Regions from separate parts of the Mesorhizobium sp. CNPSo 4688 genome, predicted to be linked through region 1. Evidence: predicted binding sites of a transcription regulator. Region 1 holds the regulator's gene; each other region holds the start of a gene.
The links. The regulator PhoB, encoded in region 1, activates phosphate uptake and scavenging genes when phosphate is short. The targets are predictions, from matches to a motif close to TGTCATNNANCTGTCAT.
Positions count from the first base shown of each region.

Region 2: the regulator PhoB is predicted to act here: its motif matches at 1,566-1,582, upstream of AC04SH_RS24785 (RNA degradosome polyphosphate kinase).
Region 3: the regulator PhoB is predicted to act here: its motif matches at 1,668-1,684, upstream of AC04SH_RS24135 (alkaline phosphatase).

Region 1 is NZ_JBWLUY010000010.1:211,468-214,744, reverse strand. It holds gene pstB (phosphate ABC transporter ATP-binding protein PstB) at 1-305, shown strand, start outside; gene phoU (phosphate signaling complex protein PhoU) at 347-1,051, shown strand; gene phoB (phosphate regulon transcriptional regulator PhoB) at 1,068-1,757, shown strand; gene AC04SH_RS20780 (ROK family protein) at 1,782-3,017, opposite strand.
Region 2 is NZ_JBWLUY010000013.1:181,664-184,940, forward strand. It holds gene AC04SH_RS24775 (FAD-dependent monooxygenase) at 9-1,238, opposite strand; gene AC04SH_RS24780 (zinc-finger domain-containing protein) at 1,258-1,503, opposite strand; gene AC04SH_RS24785 (RNA degradosome polyphosphate kinase) at 1,740-3,277, shown strand, end outside.
Region 3 is NZ_JBWLUY010000013.1:60,534-63,810, forward strand. It holds gene AC04SH_RS24130 (WD40 repeat domain-containing protein) at 21-1,550, shown strand; gene AC04SH_RS24135 (alkaline phosphatase) at 1,738-3,277, shown strand, end outside.

The sequences.
Region 1 (3,277 bases):
GCCAGCAGCAGCGCCTGTGCATCGCGCGCGCCATCGCGGTGTCGCCGGAAGTGATCCTGATGGACGAGCCCTGCTCGGCGCTCGATCCGATCGCCACCGCACGCGTCGAGGAACTTATCGACGAACTGCGCCAGAACTACACCATCGTCATCGTCACCCACTCGATGCAGCAGGCAGCGCGCGTGTCGCAGCGCACGGCGATGTTCCACCTCGGCTACCTGGTCGAGGAGGGCGCCACCGACAAGATGTTCACCAATCCCGACGACAAGCGCACCCAGGACTACATTACCGGCCGCTTCGGCTGAGCCGTCCAGCGGTTGAATTTTCAGGCACGAGGACCACGATCATGGGTGAACATACCGTCGCCTCCTTCGATGAAGAGTTGGGCCAGATCAGCAAGCTGATCCGCGACATGGGCGATCTGGCCGGGTCGATGGTCAGCGGCTCGACCAAAGCGTTGCTCAATTCCGACAATGCGCTGGCGCAACGTGTCGTGTCCGACGATGCCATCATGGACGCGCGCCAGCGGGAACTCGACGATCGCGCCATCACGCTCATCGCCAAGCGCCAGCCGGTGGCCAACGATCTGCGCGCCGTGGTGGGCTCGATCCGTATGGCCGGCGACCTCGAGCGCATCGGCGACCTTGCCAAGAACATCGCCAAGCGCGTCGGCACCGTCGGCCTCAGCGTCACGCCGCGCGACCTCTCGCATTCCATCGATGCAATGGCGCAGCTGGTGCTGATCCAGGTGCAAGGGGTGGTCGAGGAATATGCCGCCGCGGATGCGGCTGCGCTGGCAAAGCTCAGGAATGAGGACGAGCGCATCGACGTCAAATACACGTCGGTGTTTCGTGAACTCTTGACCTATATGATGGAAGACCCGCGCAACATCACTGCCTGCACGCATCTTCTGTTCTGCGCCAAGAATCTGGAGCGCATCGGTGATCATGTCACCAACATCGCTGAAAATGCGTATTATGTGCTGACCGGCCAGCAATTGCCCGCCAATCGCCCGAAGCAGGACGAGACGGCGATGGCCACTTCGGCCTGACAAGGGTGAACTGCTGATGATCGCGCCACGCATCATGGTCGTGGAGGACGAGGAGCCGCTGGGCGTGCTTCTCCGCTACAACCTCGAATCCGAAGGCTACCAGGTCGAGGTGGTGACGCGCGGCGACGAGGCCGAAATCCGGCTGCAGGAAAACGTTCCCGATCTGCTGGTGCTCGACTGGATGGTGCCGGCGGTGTCCGGCATCGAGCTCTGTCGCCGGCTGCGCATGCGGCCCGAGACCGAACGGCTGCCAATCATCATGCTGACCGCGCGCGGCGAGGAGAGCGACCGTGTGCGTGGCCTGTCCACCGGCGCCGACGACTATCTGGTCAAGCCGTTTTCCACGCCGGAATTCATGGCGCGCGTGAAAGCGCTGCTGCGCCGCGCAAAGCCGGAAGTGCTGTCCAGCGTGCTCAAGGTCGGCGACATCGTGCTCGATCGTGAATCGCACCGCGTTTACCGCAAGAAGAGCGAAATCAGGCTCGGACCGACCGAGTTCCGCCTGCTCGAATTCATGATGCGCCATCCCGGCCGCGTGTTCTCGCGCAGCCAGCTGCTCGACAATGTCTGGGGCGAGACGATCTATATCGACGAGCGCACCGTCGACGTGCATGTCGGGCGCCTGCGCAAGGCGGTCAACAATGGCCGCATGCCGGATGTGATCCGCACCATTCGCGGCGCCGGCTACGCTATCCGGGAAGATTAGGCACGCCGCACTGTTGCCGGCCTTTCAGGCGACATGCTTGCCCGCTTTCGCCTGAATGCCCGGTGCGAAAATCTCCTGGTCGACGAAGCCGAGCGCGCGCATGGCGCAGCCTTCGCGGATCAGCGGCAGTTCGTTGGGCTCGGTGTCGAAGGAAATCGATTTCGAGTGCTGGCCGCCGGCGGTCTGGGCAATCGCCTCGCGCAATGCCGGTTCGATCAGATCGAACGCGGCGGCGCTGACTCCGACCATGGCGACAGGTGCTGGATCGATCAGCGCGAACAGGCTGCCGAGGCCGAAGCCAAGCGCCTCGCCGGCCTTGCGGTAGGCTTCGCGCTCGGGGCCATCGGTCTCGCGGGCACGTGTGGCGAGCGCCCGCATGTCGGCGTCGCCGACATCGACCGGTTCGGCATCCTCGCTCATCATTTTGGCGCTGCGCCAGATGGCGTAGTTGCCGGCATAGGCCTCGACGCAGCCGCGCCGCCCGCAACGGCACAGCGCGCCGCCGGGCCGGTGGATCATGTGGCCGAACTCGCCGCCCGAGGAATGGGTGCCGGTGAACAATTCGCCCTTCAGCACCAGCCCCATGCCGATGCCGTGCGAGAGCAGGATAGCGATGAAATTGTCGCGGTAGCGCTCAGGCTGGCGCCATTGCAGCGCCACTGCCATCATGTTGCAATCGTTTTCCATGGTGGCCGGAATACCGAACTCCGCTTCCAGTATGTCGGCGAAGGCAATGTCGGTCAGCGGCGTGATCGGCGACCACAGCATGGCGCGCGCCTGCGAATCGGTGATGCCCTGGATGCCCATGGCAATGCGGGCAATGCTCTGAACATCGAGGTCGGGATCCTCGAGCCGCCGCCGCACGATTGCCGTGCATTCGCCGATCAGCTCGTCGCGCGGCATAGTCAGCGTATCCAGCCGGCGCTGCTCCTCGGCGACCACCTGGCCGGCATAGTCGATGACGGTGACGGAAAGGAAATTCAGCGACAGCACCACGGTCATCACCGCGGCGGCTTCCGGGTTGAGCGCAAGGCCAACCTGGGGCCGGCCGCGTTTCAGCGCACCGGTCTCGCCAGGCTTGCTCTCGGCCAGGATGCCTTCTTGAATCAGATCAGACGAGATCGCCGATATGGTCGAGTGGCTGAGACCGGTGGTCGCCGCAATCTCGGTCCTCGACGGTTGGCCTGCCCGGCGCACGGCCGAAATCACCATCGCGCGGTTGCGACGGCGCAGGTCGTCGTGGCGGATTCCAACCGACATCGTTTTTGTTTTCCTCCCGGTCCTCCTCGCGCCTCATGATAGTGAAGGCGTTCGGTGGTACCAGCCAAATATTGGCAGAAGCAGGCCGCGCTGTCATTGTTTATTGCGGGTCTCGAAAAAATTCCGCGAAGCCATCAGAATCCATCAGAATCGATGTTGACAGCGCCTCGCCGATGGACCAGTATTTTTTCGAGGCTCGAAAAAATAGAGCCTCTGTGTGCCGGCCTTCGGGCCAGTTTTGTCGCGCCGCGCGCGGCGCA
Region 2 (3,277 bases), on a different contig from region 1:
GGCGACGTCTAGCGCCGGATGATTTTCTGCGGCTCCCAACCGTAGAGCCAGTCGAGATCGGCCGCGAGCTTGTCGGGCGAGCGCATGGATAGGAACAGGTTGCGGGCGATCGCCACCGGGCCGGCGGCATGCCAGGCCAGGCGGTTGACGGCGCCGCGACGTGCGGCTTTGGCGACACGCGGCCGCCGCAGGTTTTCCCAGATCTGAAGACTCCCCGCCAGATCGGCAGGGAAATCGGCAATGACGTCAGCCAGCAGCACGGCATCCTCGATCGCCATGGCGGCACCTTGCGCGGCAAACGGCGTCATCGAATGCGCGGCGTCGCCAATCAGGGCGATGCCTTGCGAGCTCGTCCACCGCGCCTGCTCGACGGTATGGATCGGAAAGGCCGTCCAGGGGCCGGCCAGCGCCACAAGCTTGGCCAGGCCCGGCGCTGTGCCGCGCGTGGCGCTTTCGAGAACAGCTGGCTCGGCATGGCCCGACCAGCCTTCGGCAATACGCTCGCCCTTGGTGAAGGCGGCGAGATTGAAGGCGCGGCCGTTGCTAACGGGATAGGCGACCATGTGGAAGCCGGGATGCAGGAACGTGGTGACGCAGTCTGCGGCAGCGATGGCGGCAAAGGCTTCGCCGGCGGCGCTCTCAGCGGCGATCGTGGCTCGCCAGGCGAGTTCGCCTGAGAAGCGGCTTTTCCCGAATTCTTTGCCTGCGAGTTGCGCCCGGACCGACGACCAGACGCCGTCGGCGCCGACCAGCAGCCGGCCGCTTGCCTCGATCGCACGGCCATTCGCTTCGGCGCTCACGGCAACATCTGGGGCATTGACGGCGATGCTGCTGACGCGTGCACCCGTGACAAGCTCAATCCCCGGCCGCTCAGCCACCTGCGCCAGCAGCGCCGCCTGCAGATCAGCGCGGTGGGCGACGAGATAGGGCGCCTGCCAGCGCGCTTCGGCGGCTTGCCCGAGCGGCACCCGCGCCAGTTCGCGCAGCGTCCCGGCATCCTTGAGCACCACCGCTTCCGGCCGCAAGGCCTTTTGCAGCAGCCGGTCGAGCACGCCGAGTTTTCGAAGAATGCGCGTTGCGTTGGGCGAAAGCTGAATGCCGGCGCCGGCCGCTTCGAGGCGCGACGCCTGTTCGAACAGCCTTACCGCATATCCGCGTTCGGCGAAGGCAAGGGCAGCCGTCAGCCCGGCGACGCCGGCCCCGGCGATTATGACTTGCCGGGACCTGATGTCTTCCATCGGGCTTGCCGCGACAGGATCAGGCGGCCTGGTCGATGTAAATGCAGCCGGCCGGCACCGTTTCCGTCGCCTTCAGCTTCGCCGAATAGCGGTAGAGCGTCGAGCAATAGGGGCAGACTTTTTCATTGTCGTCGCCCATGTCGAGGAAGACATGCGGATGATCGAAGGGCGGGTTGGCGCCCGTGCACATGAATTCCCTGACACCGATGTCGATTGCCGGATGGCCCGCATCGTTCTGGAAATGGGGAATGGAACCGCCTGCCATCGTCGTCTCCTTGATCTCGTCGAAAAGCATCTGGATCATAACAGGCCTGTTTGCAAGATCGATGAAATGAAACTGTCGCAAAAGGCTGGCAGAGGATAAGTTGAGCCGGTTAAGCGCATGACCCCGGAAGCCGAGCGATTCCGCGACGGATCACGCGTCACAAAGGCATGTTAGAGCGTCCATGACCATTCCGGCATGTGCGGCGCTCCAAAAGGAACGGTTGCGGGCAGGAAACCATGAATGAACTGAAGCCGGTGCAGAGCGAATTCATCAATGTCGAGGTGGCAAGCCCCGAGGGCGGCAACCCTGACCGCTTCGTCAACCGTGAATTCTCCTGGCTGCAGTTCAACCGGCGCGTTCTCGAAGAATCGCAGAACGAACACCACCCGCTGCTCGAACGGGTCCGTTTCCTGTCGATCTCGGCCGCCAATCTTGATGAATTCTTCATGGTCCGTGTCGCCGGTCTTGCCGGCCAGGTGCGCGAAGGCATCGCGCTCAAGAGCCCCGACGGGCGCACGCCCGAGCAGCAGCTCGAACAGCTTTTGCGCGAGGTCGAGCGGCTGCAGGAGGACCAGCAGAACAGCCTGTCGGCGCTGATGCTGCTGCTCAACAAGGAAGGCATTGAGAGCATCACCCGCGATGCACTGACCAAGGATGAGAAGGTCTGGCTCGAAGACCATTTCCAGGACCAGGTCTTCCCGGTGCTGACCCCGCTGTCGATCGACCCGGCGCATCCGTTCCCGTTCATTCCCAATCTCGGCTTCTCCATGGCGCTGCAATTGCGCCATCGCAAGAATGGCGAGGAGATGAGTGCGCTTCTGCGCCTGCCGGTGGCGCTGAAGCGCTTCATCCGCCTGCCGGACCGCAAGCAGCATGTTCGCTTCATTCCGCTCGAGGAGGCGGTCGGCCTCTATATCGGCAAGCTGTTCCCCGGCTACGAGGTCAAGGGCTCCGGCACCTTCCGCATCATCCGGGACAGCGATATCGAGGTCGAGGAAGAGTCCGAGGACCTCGTGCGCCTGTTCGAGACGGCGCTGAAGCGCCGCCGCCGCGGTTCGGTCATCCGCATTGAATTCGACAAGTTGATGCCCGGCGAATTGCGCGAGTTCGTTGCCGGCGAGCTTGGCGTCTCTTCGAGCCGCATTAGCGTTCTGACTGGCCCGCTGGCGCTCAGCCAGATTTCGGAGATCGTCTCCGTGCCGCGCGACGACCTCAAGTTCAGGCCCTACAATCCGCGCTTTCCCGAGCGAATCCGCGAACATGGCGGCGATTGTTTCGCGGCCATCCGCGAGAAGGACATCGTCGTCCACCACCCCTACGAATCCTTCGACGTGGTGGTGCAGTTCCTGCGCCAGGCGATGGCCGACCCGGAAGTGGTGGCGATCAAGCAGACGCTCTATCGCACCTCGAACGACAGCCCGATCGTGCGCGCGCTGGTCGATGCGGCCGAAGCCGGCAAGTCGGTGACGGCGCTTGTCGAGCTCAAGGCGCGCTTCGACGAGGAAGCCAACATCCGCTGGGCGCGCGATCTCGAGCGCGCCGGCGTCCAGGTCGTGTTCGGTTTCCTCGAGTTGAAGACCCATGCGAAAATGTCGCTGGTGGTGCGGCGCGAGGACGGCAAGCTGCGCAACTATGTGCATCTGGGCACCGGCAACTACCATCCGGTCACCGCGCGCATCTACACCGACCTGTCCTTCTTCACCACCGATCCGACGATCGCGCGCGATGTCGCCCAGCTGTTCAACTTCATCACCGGCTATGCCGAGCCGACGGA
Region 3 (3,277 bases), on a different contig from region 1:
CGGCCTGGGGAAGAAAGCCAATGAACAGGGGTGCCGACAGGCTGCTCGCGCTGGTCTTGCTGGTTATCGGCGTCGGTTGCTTCGCCATGCAGCGTCTGGCGCAGGGCGACGCAAGCATCGCGGCATCCTTCGCGTCCATGCGCTCCGTGGCCTTTTTGGTAGCGGGCGCGGTCTGTGTAGTCGGGGCGCTGTTGTTCTTTGCCGGCCTGTTGCCGCGCGGTTCGGCCCACCTGTCCGGAGCACCGCTGTTCGGCCGAGCGGCGGAGGTGCAAAACCCCGGCAGGCCGCGGCTGCGGCAAGTTTTCCTGGTTCTGCCGGCGCTTGTCGTTCTGGCGCTGCTGGCCGATCGATTCGGCCCATGGCTGGTTCATCGCTCCGCTCCGGGCGGCGAGGTGGCCGCCCCGAAGGAACCCAAGGCCGAGCCGAAGGGTCAGGATATCGCCAGTGTTCCGCCGGACCTGGCGGCGCCGCCAACTCCGCCGAGTTCGCCGCCGGTCGCTATCCCGCCTGAGCCAACTCCACCCGTACAGGCAACCAACCCGCCCGAGCCTCCGGTCCAACCGCCTTCAGCGCCGGCACAGCCGCCCGCAGTCGCGCTTGCTCCGGCGACCCCGCCACCGGAAGCAGCTCCGCCACCGGCTCCGGCGTCACCGCCCGCACTTCCTTCACCACCGGAAACCGTGGCGCCATTGCCGCCGGCCGAACCGCCGCTGCCGACCGAGCCCGACGGTCACCGCGACGCCGTCGTCTGGCTCGCCGTGTCAGCCGATGGCCGCGACATCATGAGCGCCAGCACCGACCACATGATCAAGCTCTGGGACATTGCCGGCAAAAGACTGATCCGCAATCTCGGCGAGCACAAGGACATGGCGCGCACGGCCCTGTTCATGGTGCTGCACGTGTTCTCGTCGGGGCAGAATGGCGGTGTCCGCAAGCTGGCAATCAGCCAGGACGGCAAGCGCGCCGTCAGCGGCCACGACACCGGCAACGTCATCGTCTGGGACCTGGTCAACAAATCCGCGCTGCATGTGATGACCGGGCACGACTGGCCGATCAGCACGGTTGCCATCTCGGCCGACGGCACGCGCGCGCTGAGCGGCTCCATCGACGGCACGCTGAAACTCTGGGACGTCGAAAGCGGCAAGCAGTTGCGCAGCTGGCACGGCCATGAGCAGGGCACCTACGGCGCCGTCTTCACCGCCGACGGCCATCACGTCATCACCGGCAGCGGCGACTACATGATCAAGCTCTGGGACCTCGACACGTTCAGGGAGGTGCGCCGCTTCGACGGCCACGAAGGCACCGTCTACGCGCTGGCGCTGTCGGCCGACGGCAAGCGCCTGGCCTCCGGCTCGCTCGACGGCACCGCGCGGCTGTGGGATGTCGACACCGGCAACCAGACCGCCATGTTCGACAGCCGCACCGGCCCGATCTACGCCGTCGCCTTCGCCCTCGACGGTACGCTGCTCACCGGCGGCGATGACCGCACCATCAGGGATTGGCCGGCGACAGGCGACGGCGAAATCCTGTTCGCCGGCGCACCGCAGTGAGGGTGCTGATTGGGTCGTGGCCGGCAGGCCAGCGATGCGCCCATCGGCAGCTTCGTTCAATCCCGATTCTCAACCGGCTCCGGACTACCCGGAATGTGAGCGCCCCGGGCGAGGTTTTGTCATATAACGGACATCGGCAACGACTACCAAAAAACTGCCTTTTATCAGTCAATTTTGGAGGTCACTTATGCTTCGCCCTCTCATCGCGCTTGCCGTTACGACAAGTCTTGCCAGCGCTGCTGGTGCTGCCACGATCTATCCTCTCGACCGCGCCACGATCCTCGCTCAATCGCCGTTCGACCTGAAGGTCGAATTCGACAAGGTCGTCACCCCCGACCAGGTCACGGTGACGATCAACGGCAAGCCGGCCGAGGAGGTTCTCGGCAAGAAGGTCGAGTTCGTGGAGAAGGAAGAGGGGGTCGATGCCTCCGCCATTTTGATCCGCGCCGCCAGCATCGCCCAGCCCGGCACCTATGAGATCGAAGCCAAGGCTGGCGACGAGACCAAGTCCGTCAAATGGGAGGTGTTCGGAACCTCGGCGACCCCGCGCGCCAAGAACGTCATCTTCCTGCTTGGCGACGGCCTCTCCGTTGCGCATCGCACCGGCGCGCGGATCATGTCCAAGGGCATGACCGAAGGCAAGGCGAACGGCCGGCTCAACATGGACGATCTCGACCATATGGCCTTTATCGGCACGTCGTCGACCAACGCCATCGCCACCGACAGCGCCAACACCATGTCGGCCTACATGACCGGCCACAAGACGGCGGTGAACGCGCTCGGCGTCTATGCCGACCGCACCAAGCCGAGCCAGGATGACCCGAAGGTCGAGACCATCGCCGAGGCTCTGCGGCGCACCGGCAAGAAGTCGATCGGCGTCGTCTCGACGGCCGAGATCGAGGACGCCACCCCGGCAGCCGTCGTCTCCCATACCCGCAGCCGCAGTGACAAGGCCGACATCGTCGGCATGTTCTACCAGACGCAGCCCGACGTCATCCTCGGCGGCGGCTCCGCCTATTTCCTGCCGCAGAGCACGGCCGGCTCCAAGCGCAAGGACGACACTGACTACATCGCGAAATTCCGCGATGCCGGATACGCCCTTGCCACCGACAAGACCGAACTCGAGGCTGCAGCCAAGACCAACACCGGCAAGATCCTCGGCCTGTTCCATACCGGCAACATGGACGTCACGCTGGATCGCGACTTCCTCAAGAAGGGCACCGTGGAAACCTTCCCCAATCAGCCGGGCCTCGTCGAAATGACCAATGTTGCACTTGGCGAACTGTCGAAGAACCCCGAAGGCTTCTTCCTGATGGTCGAGGGCGCCTCGGTCGACAAGATGTCGCATCCGATGGACTGGGAGCGCTCCATGGTCGAGGTCATCGAATTCGACAAGGCGGTCGGCGTTGCGATGGAATTCGCCAAGACCCATCCCGACACGATGATCGTGATGACCGGCGACCACACCCATAGCGTTTCAATCGTCGGCACCATCGACGACAGCAAGCCGGGCCCCGAGATGCGCGACAAGGTCGGTGTCTATGCCGATGCCGGCTTCCCGAACTACGAGGACAAGAACAACGACGGTTACCCCGACAGCGTCGATGTCTCGCGTCGTCTGGCGATCTTCGGCGCCAGCTTCCCCGACTATTACGAGACGTTCCGCCCCAAGCTTGACGGCCCGTTCGTGCCGGCGGTGCAGAACGAGAGCAAGCAGTATGTCGCCA